Regions from separate parts of the Streptosporangium longisporum genome, predicted to be linked through region 2. Evidence: riboswitches for the same ligand, from Rfam matches in the RefSeq annotation. Region 2 holds a riboswitch; each other region holds the start of a gene.
The links. Region 2 has a riboswitch for cyclic di-AMP ahead of ABD832_RS15795 (hypothetical protein). Riboswitches for the same ligand answer to the same signal wherever they lie in the genome.
Positions count from the first base shown of each region.

Region 1 (4,262 bases), on a different contig from region 2:
GTGGCGGGGTGGAGGACCAGCGCGCGGACCGGTCCCCAGATCTCCGCGACGGTGCGCCGGGCCCGGTCGGCCGTGGCGGCCAGGTCCCGCAGGGCGGCGTGCGGCACGCGGTGACCGACCACCACGGAGTGCCGGCCCCGCACGACGGTCGCACCGTCGGGCCAGAGGCCGACGGGGACGTCAGGGGCATCGGGGACACCGGGGATGTCAGAGACACCGGGAGCGCGGGAATCACCGGGGACGGCGGGGACGGCGGGAGCGCGGCGGCCGGCGAGGGTGCCGAGGGGTTCCGGGGCGCCGAAAGGGCCGTACCGGCCGGCCGGGAGGGGTCCGGCCCCGGTGAGCGGGCCGGCGCTCAGCAGCGCCAGCATCCCGGCGAGCACCGCGCGGCGGTCTCGCGGGACGGATCCGCCCGGGTGGGACCCGTTCGGGACGGACATGTGAGCCGATGGTAGCCGACCGGACAGCAGCGGTCCCGTCGCCGCGGTGCGGGGACGGGACCGCTGTCACTGTTCGGGTTCAGACCCCGGGCCGGGCCGCTCCCGCGAAGGAGGACCGGTAGTGCCCCTTCAGCTTCACGATCCGGACGGACTTGCCGCTGCTCGGCGAGTGGACCATCCTGCCCTTGCCGACGTACATGCCGACGTGGCCCTTTCCGCTGAAGAACAGCAGGTCACCGGGGAGCAGCTTGCTCCACGGGACCTTCTTCTTGAGCGACCTGTACTGGCTGTGCGTGATCCTGGGAAGGGACACACCGGCCGTGCGCCAGGCGTAGCGGACGAGCCCCGAGCAGTCGAAGGCTCCGGGACCGGAGGCTCCCCACCGGTACGGATCGCCGATCTGCTTCTTGGCCGCCGCGACGGCCTTGACGGCCCGGACCTTCTGCAGTGCCGCCCTGCTCATCGTGGTCTTGGCCTTGGCCTTGGACTTCGTGGCGGTCTTGCCCTTGGTCCTGGCCTTGACCGTGCCCTTCGTCGTGGCCCGCCCGGTCTCCGTGCTCTCGCTCTGCTCGGAGACGCCGGTCGCGCTGCTGACCAGGATCTCAGGGGGATTGTCCGTCATCGCCTGCGCCGCCGTGGGTCCCAGGGTGACCGCTCCGGCTGAGGCGGTCAACGTGAGGGCGACGCCGCCTAGAGAAAGGCGGAAAAAGCGTGACAAACGGGGGTTATACGGGGTGGTAGACAGGATTTCTCCTTGGTGCTTCCACTGATGCCTACCGGGTTAGCTGACGGATTCGGGCTTGGAAGATGCCCTACGGCACAAATGTGCCGATTCACCCCTGGCCACGGTGTGTCGGGCCTTTTGGGTCCCCGGTTCCATGCCTCCTGGCTGCACGGATTCGGCGGGCCGCCACGGTGACGTCCGCCCCTTGCGGGGGCGCGGCGGCCGGCTGGATTTCTATGGACGAAGACGGCCCGGAGACCGTCGTTCACCGCGGCGGCATGGCTTGCACGTCGCGCAGCCAGAAGTTACTCCGATCGCCACGTTTCGGCAAAGGGTTCCCAGAAACGGAGGATCGAGAGGGCTTCTTGATCCTCCCGTTACCGCTGCGTGATGCCTATTTATGCGATCGAGATATGACTCTCGTCACACCGCCCTGTAAGCCCGGGAAATCACGGCTTTTGTTATCTTCGTCACATTGTCCCGGCCCTCGCGGTGAGCACGGGGGACGGCGCGGGCCCGGGTCGCCGTGAGCGGCGTCCCGGGCCCGCGGGGGGACGGTTCAGCTCAGCCGCCGCTCGAGGTGGAACGTCACCTCGGCCCCGGCCTCGTGCTTGCCGATGAGCCTGCACAGCTCCGCCCGCAGCGGCAGCCAGTGCGGGCCGGTGCCCGAGGGCATGAGCGTGGCGGCGAACGGGTGACCGTCGACCGTCCCGGTGACCTTCACGGCCCGCCTCGTGCCGAGGAGCTCGGCCGAGCCCGGCACGGTCACGAAGGTGGCGAAGGCGCCGTCCTTCTCGATGGGGGCGGTGAAGGTGTGGTCGAGCGGCTGCGGGGTCGCGGGGGTGGGCATCGTCGTCTCCCTGATCCTGTGTCGCGGCACGCCTCCGGGGGCCGGAGGAGGCCGATGGTCCGTCCGGAGAGACGACTCCCGCGAGCGCGCGGAATCGTCGCCCGCCCGCGAGACGTTTTCACGGACCCCACGGGCGCCGGTGGACGGGTCCTCCGGGGGCCGAGCCGTCCTTGCGGACCGGGACCCTCCGGAGAGGCGGCTCCGGCCACACGGGCCGCCTCCGAGGCGAACGGGCCCTCAGAGGCGCACGGCCCCTCAGGGGCACACGATCCGCCCTCAGGAGACCCGGCCCCTCGGGAGCACACGGACCGGAGTACCCGGGCCCTCAGGAGCACCCGGCCCCTCAGGGGCGGACGGCCCCGACGAGACGGCGGCCGTAGGCCGACAGCGGGACGACCTTGACCACGTCGCCGGTCTGTGGGGCGTGCACGATCTTGCCGTCACCCGCGTACATGCTGACGTGCCCCAGGCCCTCGCTGAAGATGAGGTCCCCCGGCTGCAGGTCGTTCAGCGAGACCTTGCGGCTCGCGCCCCAGCTCCACTGCTGCCAGGTCGTCCGGGGGATGCTGACCCCGCCGGTCCGCCAGGAGGCCTGCACCAGGCCCGAGCAGTCCCAGCCGCCGGGGCCGGTGCCGCCGTACTGGTAGGGCTTGCCCACCTGGGCGAAGGCGAACTGCAGGGCGGCGCGGGCGTTGCCCGAGGCGGCGCCGTTGTACTGGATCCCGGCGCTGTCGGGGTCGCCCTGGCGGAAGGCGCCGAGCTCGCGCAGGAGCTTGGTCTGGACCTTGACCATCCTGTCGGCCTTGGCCTTCTCCTCGGCGAGCTCGTCGCGGGTCTCGTCGGCCTCGGCCAGCACCTCCTTGGCCTTGTCCCGGTTGGTCCGCAGCTCCTTGGTGGCCTGGCCGAAGGCGGTGAGGGAGCGGGCCCGGGAGGCGGCCATCTGGTCGGCGGCGGCCAAGCCGCTGAGCAGCGCCGCGGGGTCGGGCTGGACGACCATGCTCTCCCAGCCGGTGAGCGCGCCGGACTGGTAGCTGCTGACGGCCATCGAGACGAGTTCCTCGCGCAACCCGGCGACCCGCTCGCTCTGGCGGGCCAGGTCGCCGTTGAGCGTCCGGTACTTCTTCCTGGCCCGCTTCCACTTCTCCGCGGCCTGGTTGTACTTCTCCACGACCTGGTCGGCCTGCTCGTTGAGCTTGGCCAGCTTCTTCCTGGCCTGGGCGAGGGTGGGCTTGGGCTCCGCGACCGCTCCGCTCACCGGCACCATCAGCAGCGCGAGGGCGAGACCGGCCGCCACCGGTATCCGACTCAGTCCAACCGGCATGCCCGCCACGGCCACGTCAACGCCTCCCAGATACACAGACCTGCGGCGAATAGTACAGAAGAAGTAATGATTGGCTCACCTTTTCGCCGGGTTTGCCCCAAACGGGTAGCCGTTCCTTCCGCCGCAGGTCATGTCCGCCGGGCAGCGGCCCCCCGCTACCGGCAGACGGCGACGGCGCAGACCTTGGCGGTCATCCTCCTGGCGTCGCGCAGCTGGACGGTCCAGTCGCCCGCGGCGGGCTTGGAGTACTCCCCGGCCCACTGGTAGATCAGGACCGCGCTGCCCTTCCTGACCAGCACGCTCCGGTCACCGCCCACCCCGGCCTTGCCGCGGTAGTAGACCTGGCCGGAGACCCTCAGCGCCTCATCGCCGAGCCCGGCCTGCCGCGCGTGGGCGTAGCGGTAGGTGGAGCCGGACTGGGTGTCGGACCGGCACGCGACCAGGGCCGCGCGGACCTGGGAGACCGCCCTGGCCGCGTCGGCCGGTGAGCGGTACAGCACGACCTGCTCGACCTTCATGAAGTCCGGCACCGCGGTGTAGGTCACCGTCCGCGCGGCCAGGCGGCCGGTCCTGGCCAGCGTGCTCCGGTCGCAGGGGTTCACCGCCAGCCGGGTCCTCACCGAGCCGCTGACCTTCCAGGTCGTCTCGGGGTCGTCGTCCTTCTTCGCGGCGTCCTTCTCGTACAGCAGGAAGCCCTTGGGGATCGCGGCCGTCCCGGTGGACGCGGTGCCGCCGACGGGGGCGGCCGCAGCGGCGGTGGCGGGTGCGGCGGTGGCCGCGGCGGTCAGGACGGTGAGGGCGAGGGCTATGATCTTCTTCATCGGGTAATCCTCCTGGATCATTCGATGCGCGAACCACCCGAAAGGTTCACGCACGACCCAGGCGACGCAGCAGGAGGACCGCGGGCACCGGCCGGGCCCCCATCCT
Region 1 covers NZ_BAAAWD010000009.1:22,355-26,616, reverse strand. Annotated here, with positions in the region: gene ABD832_RS18170 (hypothetical protein) at 1-440, opposite strand, end outside; gene ABD832_RS18165 (C40 family peptidase) at 520-1,062, opposite strand; cyclic di-AMP (ydaO/yuaA leader) riboswitch at 1,196-1,355, opposite strand; gene ABD832_RS18160 (DUF1905 domain-containing protein) at 1,724-2,014, opposite strand; gene ABD832_RS18155 (C40 family peptidase) at 2,358-3,335, opposite strand; gene ABD832_RS18150 (hypothetical protein) at 3,491-4,156, opposite strand; gene ABD832_RS18145 (NYN domain-containing protein) at 4,203-4,262, opposite strand, start outside.
Region 1: linked by a shared signal. The riboswitch ahead of ABD832_RS18165 (C40 family peptidase) and the one ahead of ABD832_RS15795 (hypothetical protein) in region 2 are both predicted to bind cyclic di-AMP.

Region 2 (4,262 bases):
GACCGCGTCGCCGGACGGGCGCAGCAGGCCGAGGTCGGAACGGCGGGGAAGGCTCTCCCAGTCTCCGTCGGCGGTGACCGCGAATGCCCCGGCGGCCGACGCCGTGGCCAGGCGCTCCTCCGGGCCGGCTCCCGCGAGGGTCTCGGCGATCCAGCCCGCGGCGAAGGCGTCCCCCGCGCCCACCGGGTCGACCTCGGTGACCCGGTGCGGCTCGGCGTGCCGTACGACGCCGTCGGAGAGTTCCATCGCGCCCAGCGAGCCGCGCTTGACGAGGACGTGGCGCGGGCCGAGGTCGGCCAAGGCGCGGGCCAGGGCGAGCTGGTCGTCGCCCTCGACGACCAGCCGGGCCTCGGCCTCGGTCGCGAACATGACGTCCACCGTCGGGACGATCTCCCGCAGCACGGCGGACGCCTCGGCGGGCGTCCACAGTGCCCGGCGGTAGTTGACGTCCATCGACACGGTCACCCCCGCGTCGCGGGCCTCGGCGATCGCGGCCCGGACCGCCTCGACGGCGGAGGCCGACAGGGCCGGCGTGATGCCGGTGACGTGCAGCACGCGGGCCGAACGGATCATCGAGGTGTCCAGGTCGGCCGGGCAGAGCCGGGATCCGGCGCTCGCCGAGCGGTAGTAGCGCACGTCCACGACCTCGGCCGTGCGCCTGCTCTTGATCATCAGTCCGGTGGGCGCGTCCGGGTCGACCCGCATCCCCCGTACGTCGACGCCCTCGCCCGCCAGCGTCGAGCGGAGCAGTTCCCCGAACTCGTCGTCGCCCACCCTGCCGATCCAGGCCGAGCGCCCGCCGAGACGGGAGACGCCGATGGCCACGTTCGACTCCGCGCCCCCCCACGCCCAGCCCGAAGTCGCGGGCGTGCCTGAGCGGGCCGGTGCGCCGCGCGCTGAACAGTGCCATGCTCTCGCCGAGCGTGACCAGGTCGGTCATGGAAGGTGGCTCCTCACGCAGCGGGGTCGGTGATCGGTCGTACCCGGCCGCCCGCCGGTCCTGGCGGCATGATCCGATACGTCGAATACCAGGTCAAGGGATTGGATAGCGCTTTCTCGCGGCCACCGTGCAGCATAACGTCCCGCACCGGGCGGCCGTCGGGCGGCATGGATCTTCCTCTAATTTTTGCTTGGTGCAGGGCACAACTGTCCCTGGGGGTGCTTGACAGGCCAAAATTGATGCGTGGTCAGGATCGGATCGGTAGAGATGAACGATTGCGAGCAGGGGAAGCTTCCGCCCGTTCTGCGCCAGTTGTTCGCCGACGGAGCCGACGGAGCCGACGGAGCCGACGGAGCTCGCGGGACGAGCGGAGGTGAGGGCAGGAGGCTCTCGGTGGACCTGCCGCCGGGTGAACTGGTCTGGCCCGACCCCGGTTACGCTCAGCTCGCGATCCGTCACCGTCCGGCCTTCTGGCTCAGCGAGGTGACGGTCTCGGGGGAGTACTGGGCGCGGCTGCGGGCCGAGCACGAGCGGTCGGGGCTGTGGCCGGTGCTGCTGGAGGACTCGGTCCAGCCCTGGTCGGCCGGCCAGATCGCCCCGGACGCGGCGGCCGAGATCGACAATTACCACGTCGAGGCGTTCATGGCCGAGGTGTGGTCCGACTGGATCGCCAGGGCCCACGTCGACCAGCTCGAACTGCTCGACCCCTTCGGCCCGGAGTGCCCCGGCCCGGCCCCCGCGGGCAGGCTCGCCGCCGACCCCGGGGTGGTCGCCGACTGGTACGCGGGGATGGTGGCCGAGCGCAGGACGCCGCTCGGGCTCGTCGCGGTCGACCGCGGGGCCGACGCCCTGGCCGTCATGGGCTGGCAGGGTGCGCTGAACCACAACGAGTGGATGGTCCCGCTCGCGGCCGTCGTGCGCAGCTGGGAGGACAGGTTCGGGGTGCGGGTGGTCGGGATGGGGTTCAACACCCTCGACGTCAGCGTGGCGGCCCCGCCGACGACCTTCGAGCACGCCCTGCAGGTCGCCGCGGAGCACTGGACGTTCTGCCCCGACAGCATCCTCCAGGGCGCGGGGACCCTCATCGACTACGCCGAGCAGATCAAGGGACGGAACGCCTGGTCGTTCTGGTGGGACTGAGCCCTCCCGGGGTCCGGGAGGCCGCCGTCCCCGTACCGGGCGGGCCTGCGGGGTGGCGGGACGCGCGTTCGGGCAAACCCAGATGTTGAGTGCTTTAGGGGACTTTTTGCCAACAAGGTAGATCTTCTGGGGTTTTCGTGGCGTTTGCTTTGCTTTGTCTGGTTTCCGTGGGTAGTGTCCCCTGTTATCGGCCGGTGACCTGCCCTTCACAAGAGGGAGCGACCGCCCGACGTCGAATCCCGCAGGCCGGATGCCGCGGGAACCGGGGACCCATTTTCCGGGGTGAATCCGCCGCTCATGCGGCGGTAGGGCAACTCCACCGCCCGAACCCGTCAGCTAACCCGGTAGACGAGCTGGAGAGGAGACCCCCTCATGGATGACCGCGTCACCGCGTCGGTGCACCCCCTGTCCGCGCCGACCCCCTGAACGTTCCCCTGCCCCCCGTCCCCCATCCCCCGTACCTTTCGCGCCGCGCCTGATCGCGGCATTTCCCGGTAGCGCTCTGCGTAACGACTGGTTCGTCCGGTTACGCCTTTTTTCCGATAGCGCGCCCTCGCCCGTGCGCCCCTTTTCGGCGTGTCGCACGCGGTAGCCCCGTTCCCTCGCGAAAGAGCCTTTCCCCCATGAGCCTCTTCTTTGGCATGTACAAGAACCGCCTGGCCGCCGCCACCCTCGTCGGGGCGAGCGTGCTCGCCTCCGCGGGCGTCGCCTGCGCACTGCCCGTCTCGCCGTCCCTCGCCGCCACCGCCCCCGCGGTGAGCGGCCCCGAGGACGGCGTCGAGGCCGTCCTGCTCCACGGATCCACCCGCGCCTCCTACTTCTGGGACGACTCCTCCGGCCGCGCCGGGGACACCGGCCTGCCGGCCAGTGGCAAGCCGATGCAGAAGGGCATGATCGCCAGCCCGAGCTGGCCGCTGCTCACCGAGGGCTACATCCTCTACAAGGGCAAGCGGGCCAAGTTCTTCGTCGGTGACCGCGGCCCCGGGGTGCCCTCCAACCGCGGCATCATGCTCGACATCGACGCCAAGACCTTCGCCGACCTGACCGGCGGCACCTTCAACGCCGGCACGCTCGGCGTGGACGGCAACGGTGGCATGGGCCACATCGACGTCGAGTACGTGATCACCCGGTGGGGCGACGGCGTGGGCAGGAAGAACCACCCCGTGGCCTTCTCCACCGGTGCCTGGGGCCGCAAGGACCCCAACCCGGCCGACCCGCCCAAGACCGTGCTGGCCAAGTCCGGACGGCCGAAGAAGGTCACCGAGACCGAGCAGGTGAGCGCCGCGCCGGTGTCGACGTCGGCCAAGCCCAAGGTCATGGCCGAAGCCCTCTCCGCCGCCGGGCTGAGCGTGCGGGAGCCGGGAGCCGTCGTCTGGTAGCGGTCGTCCCGAGTAGCGGTCGTCCCGACCGGCCCCGCCGGTGCCGGATCCTGTCCAGAATGGCATTCTGTTTCGCAGGATCACCACGGTAGGAGTGCCATGACGACTCTGCGAACCCGGGCGAACGGCATCGAGATCGCCTACGACACCTTCGGCTCCCCCGGAGACCGCCCGCTCCTGTTGATCATGGGACTCGGTTCCCAGATGATCCACTGGGACGAGGACCTCTGCGGGCTGCTCGCCGGACGCGGGCACCACGTGGTGCGTTTCGACAACCGTGACGTCGGCGAGAGCACCCACCTGCACGAGGCAGGAGCACCCGGACCCGGCTGGAACGGCCGGGTCCCCTACCTGGTCGGCGACATGGCCGACGACGCCGCGGGACTGCTGGAGGCGCTCGGCCTGGACTCCGCGCACGTGGCGGGCGTCTCGATGGGCGGGATGATCGCGCAGTCGCTGGCGATCCGCCACCCGCACCGGGTGCGCAGCCTCACCTCGATCATGTCCACCCCCAGCCCGCGGGCGGCGCCCCCGACCGAGGCCGCGATGGCCGCGCTCATGTCGCCGCCCTCGCCCGACCGCGAGGCGGCGATCCGGCGGGCCGTCGCGACCTGGGACGTCATCGGCTCACCCGGCTACCCGGCCGACCGCGAGCGGATCGCGAGGGTCGCCGCCCTGAGCTACGACAGGGCCTACGACCCGCCGGGCACCGCCAGGCAACTGGCCGCGATCATGGCCTCCGAGGACCGCGCCCCGCTGCTGGCGAAGCTGACGGTGCCGGCCCTCGTCATGCACGGGGAGGA
Region 2 covers NZ_BAAAWD010000007.1:635,169-639,430, forward strand. Annotated here, with positions in the region: gene ABD832_RS15785 (sugar kinase) at 1-825, opposite strand, end outside; gene ABD832_RS15790 (DUF4253 domain-containing protein) at 1,334-2,080, shown strand; cyclic di-AMP (ydaO/yuaA leader) riboswitch at 2,301-2,446, shown strand; gene ABD832_RS15795 (hypothetical protein) at 2,704-3,459, shown strand; gene ABD832_RS15800 (alpha/beta fold hydrolase) at 3,559-4,262, shown strand, end outside.

Region 3 (4,262 bases), on a different contig from region 2:
GGACGGCACCCGCGGCACCCACGACACCCGCGGACCCACAGAACGGGGCGACACGGCCCGGACGGCGTACCCACCGGTCAGGCGTCGCGCGTCGGCGGCGGCGGTCACCTTCCCGGGGCCGGAGACGTGCCCGTACGGTGCGCGGGGACCGGGAGCGGAAGGGCGGGATCCCGGCCGCCGGAAACGGCGGTGCTCGCGTCCCTTCGTGCCGTGCGGAGGAGTTTCCGCATGGTGTAGAAACTCCCTTTCCGCACGCCCGATATTACGGCGTGCGAGTGGCCCCGCGCGAAACTCCGCAAATGCCGCAAAGAACCGAAGTGGCCCACGATTTCCGGGTTTTTACGTCACGCCGTCAAGGTGCCGAGGGACGTGACCACCGCCGCACCGGCGGAACAGGGGTCGATTTCCCGAAAAATACGGGAGGCGCGCGCGTCGCGGACCCGGCGTCCGGAGGGCCGCAGGGCCTGCCGATCCGGCAAAATCTTGTTCTACGAAGATGCGGGTCCTCGCAGCCAGGGGACGGTTACGGGTCCACGCCCGAGGCGGATCATGACTTAACCGCAAAGGCGCTGACATATCATGAGTACTTCACGTATGGCCTGCTATGTCAATAGTGCGGCGACGCCATGAAGGGCGGAACTTGACGACCTTTGAACAAGGCGTTTACCGTTCCTGGCGGGCGGTATTCATTCATGGTGCCTTAGGCCCGGTTTCCAGAGTGGGGGGAGTGACTCTTGATGGCATATCCGGAAGTGGATTCGCGCCATGGCGACAGCCCCCTGGGCATGGGCGATATCGGTCTCAGCGCCGACGACCTCGTGCTGCTGGCTGAGCTCGCCAAGGGCGTCACCGTCGACAGGGTGGGCCGCAGGCTCGACATCAGCGGCCGGACCGTCAGGCGCAGGCTCAGGGGCATCTGCGACCGCATCGGCGTCGCCACGGCGATCGAGGCCGTGGCCTGGGCGGCCCGCCGCCGCCTGATCTAGCCTGCCGCCGCCCGAATTCAGCCGCCCGCTCCGTCCGCCCGTCCTCGGCCGACGCCAGATCCCGCGCCGGGCGGGCGCGGGACGGCGTCGAGCGGGTGCCGGGGTCAGCCGGCGATGCGCACGCCTCCCACGAAGGGCCGGTCGTCGATCGTGGTGATGTGGATGACGTCCCCGGTCCGGGGGGCGTGGACCATCAGGCCCGCGCCGATGTAGATCCCGACGTGGTGCAGGTCGCTGTAGAAGAAGACGAGGTCACCCGGGCGCAGCTCGCTCCGGGAGACGCGCGTGCCCGCGGTCCACTGGTCGCCGGTGTAGTGCGGCAGGCTGATCCCGACCTTCTGGTAGGCCCACATGACCAGCCCGGAGCAGTCGAAGGAGTTGGGACCCTCGGCGCCCCAGACGTACGGCTTGAGCTGCTGGGTCAGCGCCCAGCGGGCGGCCTCGGCCCCCTTGCCGCTGCCCACGATGGGCGCGTCGACCTTCACCCGGGCGCCACGGTTGCCGACGGCCTGGGCGCGTACCTCCCTGAACAGGTCGCTCTCCACCCGCGCGACCAGTCGCTCGATCTTGGCGCGCTTGGCGCCGATCTCCGTCAGCAGCTTCTTGACCTCGGAGGTCCTGGCCTTGGCGCCGGCCTGCGCCCGCTCGGCGGCCTCGATCGCCCGGCCCACCTGGGCGACCTCCTCGCTCTGCTGCTGCTGCAGGGCGTAGCTGGTGGTGGCCTGGTCGAGGAAGTCGTCGGGGTCGGACGTCTGGGTGAGGGTGAGCCCTGCGTTCAGTCCGCCCGCCATGTAGCTGCTCTGTGCCAGCAGGGCGGCCTTGGTCCGCCGCGCCGCCAGCTCGGACTCGCTGGTGGCCAGGGTCTTCTTGGCGCTGTCCGCGGCCCGCTGCGCCTGCTTGAGCTTGACCCGCTCGCCGTTGTACTGCTCGGCGAGCGTCTCGATCTCGTTGTGCAGCTTCTCGGCCTGCGCGGCCAGTTGCTTGAGGCTGGGCTCGGGGTCGGCGGAGGCCGCGACCAGCGGGGTGCCCAGGGTGAGGGTGGCGAACGCCAGGCCGATCACCGCCATGCGGCGGCGGAGCCCTCGCGGCGCGCGTCGTGGACGGTGGGCGTCGCCACCCGCCTGGTCTCCTCCGCGGTCGCGCGTGCGCTTCACCAATGGACTCCTTCTCCTCGGCCGCCTACCGGGTTAGCTGACGGGTTCGGGCCGGAGGGCAGCCCTACCGGGTGCGCCGGTGGCACTCGGATTCACCCCGGGGGACTCGGGTGGGTCCCCGGTTCTCCCTGCGGGAGATTCGGCGGGTCAGGCTTTTCACATCTCTGACATCGAGGACGGAGATTAGTCCACCCCTGGTTCCTGCTCAACCAGAACTTCGAATTCAGTAGAGGTTTCGCAACTGAAATGTCACGGACGGATCACATCTCAAAATGATCACTGAGGCCTTTACGGGGCCTTTGCCCAGGGGGTCGTCGGGCCCCGAGGGGGTCCTCCCAGCTCCGGGAGCGTACCGAAGATGAAATGCGCCACACTTCGGCGTCCGATGCCCAGCGTGGCAATGGGACTACCAAGGGTCACGAGAGGAGGGTGGTGCGCGAGTTAGGGGTGAGCCGTAATTGGGGGACGGCGAGGACGTACGCTGATCGGTCATGGAGCAGGTTGCGGAACAGTCTCCGGCGCCGGTGATGCGCGCCCCCGCCGAGGCCGGAAGCGGTGGTGAACCCCGTACCGGCACGGAGCGGGACGGACCGCCGGGGGCGGCCGGCGTCACCGTCCGGCGTGCCCGCACCCCGGACGTCCGCGCCATCCGGCGCCTGGTCGACACCTACGGCGGCGCGGGACCGCGCCTGCTGGAGAAGGCCACCGTCACCCTGTACGAGGACGTCCAGGAGTTCTGGGTCGCCACCGACGAGCACGGGGAGGTGGTCGGCTGCGGGGCGCTGCACGTCCTGTGGGAGGACCTGGCCGAGATCCGCACCGTCGCCGTCGACCCCGCCCGCCGGGGGGCGGGGATCGGCCACCGCATCGTCTCCGCGCTGCTGCGCACCGCCGTCGAGCTCGGCCTGCGCCGCGTCTTCTGCCTGACCTTCGAGGTGGACTTCTTCGCCCGGCACGGGTTCCGGGAGATCCAGGGCACCCCCGTCGCCCCGGAGGTGTACGCCGAGCTTCTGGCCTCCTACGACGAGGGCGTCGCGGAGTTCCTGGATCTGGAGCACGTCAAGCCCAACACCCTGGGCAATACGCGGATGCTGCTGCATCTGACACGTGAGCCCGACGTGAGTGACTTTAGAGCTGACACAACGGAAAGGTGACTGTTGTTGCCTATGTCGATACCTTGTGCTGCAGCAAGCATGTGAGTCTGACATCTGCCACATGCGCAGTCTAAGTGAGGTGACGCGGTGAGCACCGGACAGCCGCCGTATCCACAGGATGATCCCGACCGCGATCGCACACCGTCGGGGCAGCCGGAATACGGACAGCACAACGCGGGTCGAGCCGCTGGTGAACTCGACCCCGACATAACGGTCGTGGGATATCGGTCGGAGGCCTCACAGCCGAACACCGGTCCTGGACAGGCCCAGGGCTACGGCCAGCAGGGCTACGGGCAGCAGCCCGGTTACGGCCAGCAGGGCGCGACCGGCGGGTACGGCCAGCAGCAGGGTTACGGCCAGCAGGGGGCGACCGGCGGGTACGGCCAGCAGCCCGGCTACGGCCAGTCCTCCGCCGAGCAGCCGGGCTACGGCCAGCAGGGCGGCACGGGTGGCTACGGCCAGCCGGGTTACGGCCAGCAGGGTACGAGCGGTGGCTACGGGCAGCAGCCGGACTACGGCCAGCAGCCCGGCTACGGCCAGTCCTCCGCCGAGCAGCCGGGCTACGGCCAGCAGGGCGGCACGGGTGGCTACGGCCAGCCGGGGTACGGCCAGCAGGGCACGAGCGGTGGCTACGGGCAGCAGCCGGACTACGGCCAGCAGCCCGGCTACGGCCAGCAGGGCTACGGGCAGCAGCCGTCCCAGCCCGGGTACGGCCAGCAGCCCGACTACGGCCAGCAGCAGGGCTACGGCCAGCAGGGCGGGTACGGTCAGCAGCCGGACTACGGCCAGCAGGGCTACGGTCAACCGGCGTACGGCCAGCAGGGCTACGGACAGCCCTACGGCGGCGTCCCCGGCGCTCCGGCGCCGCTCGCCGAGTGGTGGCAGCGTCTGGTGGCACGGCTCATCGACGGGATCATCCTGGGGATCCCGACGTTCATCATCAGCGCCGTGCTGGCCGCCGTCATCAT
Region 3 covers NZ_BAAAWD010000006.1:1,816,349-1,820,610, forward strand. Annotated here, with positions in the region: gene ABD832_RS12425 (helix-turn-helix domain-containing protein) at 786-986, shown strand; gene ABD832_RS12430 (C40 family peptidase) at 1,091-2,140, opposite strand; cyclic di-AMP (ydaO/yuaA leader) riboswitch at 2,147-2,295, opposite strand; gene ABD832_RS12435 (amino-acid N-acetyltransferase) at 2,632-3,294, shown strand; gene ABD832_RS12440 (RDD family protein) at 3,511-4,262, shown strand, end outside.
Region 3: linked by a shared signal. The riboswitch ahead of ABD832_RS12430 (C40 family peptidase) and the one ahead of ABD832_RS15795 (hypothetical protein) in region 2 are both predicted to bind cyclic di-AMP.

Region 4 (4,262 bases), 370 kb from region 2:
GATGCCGGGCAGGAGCGTCCCGGTCAGCGCCGGGGTGAGCAGGCGGTCGCCGTAGACGAAGAACAGGTTCATCCCGCCCATCTCCTCGACGTGACGGTGCTCGACCGCGTCCAGCCAGACCACCTGGTCACAGCCCTGCTCGACGGCCTGGCGCTGGGCCACGAAGGCCCCGGCGTAGTTGCCGCCGCACTTGGCGGCCCCGGTGCCGCCGGGGGCTGCGCGGGTGTACTCGGTGGAGAGCCAGACCGAGACGGCCTTGCCCCCGCCGAAGTAGGCCGCGGCCGGTCCGGCGATGACCATGTACCGGTAGGTCCTGGAGGGGTAGTTGACACCGAGCGCTGGCTGCGTGGCGATCATGAAGGGACGAAGGTAGAGGCTGTGCCCCGGGGTGGTGGGGACCCAGTCGCGGTCGGTCTGGACGAGCAGCTCCAGCGACTCGACGAACGTCTCCTCGGGCAGCTCGGGCATGGCCATCCGCAGCGCCGAGGCGTTGAACCGGGCGGCGTTGGCCTCCGGCCGGAAGGTCACGATGGCGCCGTTCTCCTGGCGGTAGGCCTTGAGACCCTCGAAGAGCTCCTGCCCGTAGTGGAAGACCGAGGTCGCCGGGTCGAGGACGAGCGGCCCGTACGGGGTGAGCCGGGCGTCGTGCCAGCCCTCCCCCTCGGTGTAGTCGATGGAGACCATGTGATCGGTGAAGACCTGGCCGAACCCCGGGCTCGCCATTACCTGCTCACGCTCGTCCGTGGTGCGAGCGTGGTCGGAGAGCTGCACGTCGAAGCTGAGCTTCTGAGCGGTGGTCATGACGCGGATCCTTCTCTTGGTGTCTGGCTTACCCTTGCGTCCATTCTGCGTTGGACCGGGTAACGGGAAACTACTGCATCGATAGCGAAAACCGTCAGCGGGGCGGAAAAACCAAAACGCGCCCGGCGGCTCGGTGAGCCGCCAGGCGCGTCTGGGTCGAGGTGGGCGGCTTCCTCAGCCGGCTACTCGGGCGGTGATGTCGTCGCCGATCTCGCGGGTGGTCCGGCCGGCCCGGCCGGTCGCCCGCTCGACCAGGTCGTCGGCGACGGCCTGCTCGACCCGGGCGGCCTCGGAGTCCAGGCCCAGGTGGTCCAGGAGCATGGCGACCGACAGGATCGTGGCGGTCGGGTCGGCCTTGCCCTGGCCCGCGATGTCGGGGGCGCTGCCGTGGACCGGCTCGAACATGCTCGGCGCGGTGCGGTCGGGGTTGACGTTGCCGCTGGCCGCCAGGCCGATGCCACCGGCGATCGCCGCGCCGATGTCGGTGAGGATGTCACCGAAGAGGTTGTCGGTGACGATCACGTCGAAGCGCCCGGGCTGGTTGACGAAGAACATCGAGGCCGCGTCGACGTGGCAGTAGTCGGTCTGGACGTCCGGGTACTCCCGGCCGACCCTCTCGACGGTGCGGGCCCACAGGTCACCGGCGTAGGTGAGCACGTTGGTCTTGTGGACCAGGGTGAGCCTCCTGCGGGGACGCGACAGCGCCTTGTCGAAGGCGTAGCGCACCACGCGCTCGACGCCGAAGGCGGTGTTCAGCGACTCCTGGGTGGCGATCTCGTGCGGGGTGCCGTGGCGCATGACGCCCCCGGCTCCGGCGTACGGGCCCTCGGTGCCCTCGCGGACGACGATCATGTCGATGTCCTCCGGCCGGACCCCGCCCAGCGGGGTCTCCACCCCGGGGAAGAGCTTGACCGGCCGCAGGTTCACGTAGTGGTCGAGCCGGAAGCGGAGCTTGAGCAGCAGGTCGCGCTCCAGCACGCCCGGGGGCACGCTGGGGTCGCCGACCGCCCCGAGCAGGATCGCGTCGTATCCGCGCAGCTCCTCCAGGACGACGTCGGGCAGCGTCTCACCGGTCTCGTGGTAGCGCTTGGCGCCGAGATCGTAGGTGGTGGTCTCCACCTTCGTGCCGACCGCTTCGAGGACCTTCAGCCCTTCGGCGACGACCTCGACCCCGATCCCGTCCCCGGGGATGACCGCCAGGCGGATGTTACGCGAATCCATGCGGCCACCCTACCGGGCCGTCTCGGTGCTTGAACACCGGTCTCACGCCTCGGACGAAATTTCCCTCGGGGACATTTGATCACTTTGCCCGTCTTTATCCTGTGTTGACCGTTTCGTGAGCTTTCGTTATGGTCCTCACCGTTCACGTTGATGCCTAATTCGTACGGATCATCCCTTATCGATGCGTACGGAGCCGGGGACCCACTCTTTCCGGGATCGTCCCGGGCCCCGGGAACCCCGCTCCCCGACGGGAGCGCGTTCCCGGCCGCCCGTGACGGGATCCCTCGGGGCGAATCGGCGCGCCCGCGCGCCGTAGGGCGGCCTCCACGCCCGAGCCCGACAGCTCACCCGGCAGGCCCTATGGAAGGAACGACCCTGTACGGCAAGATCTCCTCGCGCGTCGCGTCCGTCCTCGTCGCCGGGACCGCGGTGTTCGCGACCCCGGCCACCGCGCTGGCCGCCTCGCCCCTGCCCGCCCCCGCGCCTCCCGCGCTCGGCATGCCCGCCCTGAAGGGCGCCCTGCGCGCCGCCTCCTTGCGTCCCGCCTGGCAGAAGGCCCTGAGCTGGGCCATGTCCAAACGCGGCACGCCGTACGCGTGGGGCGGCACCGGCCGCGGCGGCTTCGACTGCTCCGGGCTGATGCTCCGCGCCTACGGGGCCGCCGGGATCAGGTTGCCCCGCATCGCCTCCGAGCAGTACGGGGCGTTCTCCAGGAAGATCCCCTGGAAGGACCTCAGGCCCGGGGACCTGGTCTTCTTCCGGGGTCTCGGGCACGTCGGAATGATCACGAAGCCCGGGTACATGGTGCACGCCCCGCGGAGCGGGGACGTGGTCAAGGAGGAGCGGCTCGCCTCCTGGCGGCGCGCCTCCTTCGTCGGCGGGGTGCGCCCCGACCCCGAGGGGGTCGAACTGGCCGAGCGGATCGAGCGCGCGACCGGATCCGTCGTCGACGGGTGAGCCTTTGCGGCCCCGTCACGAGCGTTCGCGCAGCCGTCCGCCCCGTCCGCCCCGGCCGGCCCGGACCGGCGCGCGGCCGTACCGGGCAGATGGCCGGTGGGGTCAGCGGGGTCAGCGGGTGGGCGCGCCACCGTTGTCGCGGCGGTCCAGGGCGGTCTGGATCGCGTCGGCCGCCTCGTCCTCGTTCTCGTCCGGGCGGTTCCAGGAGTACATCTCGTACATGGTGAGTCTCGTCTCGATCGCGGGTGAGCTGTGAAGGTGGCCGAGACTCCGGTCAGGACTCGGACCGGGCCCGATGCCGCGGTCCGGGTCACGGACCGCTGGGCGGAGGGCTCGGAGCCGGCGATCGCCACGGCACCGTGGCGGGCCGCCGGCCTGCCCTGTCAGGCCCCGTCACGGCGGGTGCGGAGTGCGAGAACACCCGGCGCATCTCCATCAGGTTACCCGGTGACGAAAGGGTCGTCTCGCCCCGCGTACACACTTCTCACATGTCGAGACGGTGGGCGGGTGCCGGCCCGGCCCCGGACGGTCCGTCCGGAGCCGGGCCGCGGCGCGTCGCGGCCGTTCCCGGAGGCGGCAGGACGCGGCCGGGCGGCGGGCCGGGACGGTCAGTCGGTCAGGTCGACCGAGCGGCCGCTGTCGGCGCCGATCTCCGCGCCGATCTGGTCGACCACGTCGGCCGGGATGGCGGTGTCGACGGTGAGCGCGATCAGGGCCTTGCCGCCCTTGACGTCCCGGGCCACCTGCATCGAGGCGATGTTGATCGAGTGGTCGCCCAGGATGCGGCCGACCACGCCGACGATGCCGGGACGGTCGGTGTAGGTGAAGAACGACAGGTGGTCGGTCGGCTCGATCTCCATCTGGTAGCCGTTGACCTCGACGATCTTCGTGATCTGCCTCGGCCCGGACAGGGTGCCGGAGACCGAGACCGCGCGGCCGTCGGCGAGCACGCCGCGGACCGTCACCACGTTGCGCCAGTCGGGGCTCTCGGAGCTGGTGATCAGCTCGACCGTGACCCCGCGGTCCTTGGCCAGCAGCGGGGCGTTGACGTAGGTGACCGAGTCCTCGACCACGTCGGTGAAGACGCCCTTGAGGGCGGCCAGCTCCAGCACCCGGACGTCGTGGGAGGCGATCTCGCCGCGCACCTCGACGTCGAGCCTGGTGGCGACCTCACCGGCGAGCGCGGTGAACACCCGGCCGAGCTTCTCGGCCAGCGGCAGGCCCGGCTTGACGTCCTCGGCGACGGCGCCGCCCTGGACGTTGACCGCGTCCGGCACGAACTC
Region 4 covers NZ_BAAAWD010000007.1:266,870-271,131, reverse strand. Annotated here, with positions in the region: gene ABD832_RS14140 (branched-chain amino acid aminotransferase) at 1-801, opposite strand, end outside; gene ABD832_RS14135 (3-isopropylmalate dehydrogenase) at 976-2,022, opposite strand; cyclic di-AMP (ydaO/yuaA leader) riboswitch at 2,164-2,395, shown strand; gene ABD832_RS14130 (C40 family peptidase) at 2,383-2,979, shown strand; gene serA (phosphoglycerate dehydrogenase) at 3,588-4,262, opposite strand, start outside.
Region 4: linked by a shared signal. The riboswitch ahead of ABD832_RS14130 (C40 family peptidase) and the one ahead of ABD832_RS15795 (hypothetical protein) in region 2 are both predicted to bind cyclic di-AMP.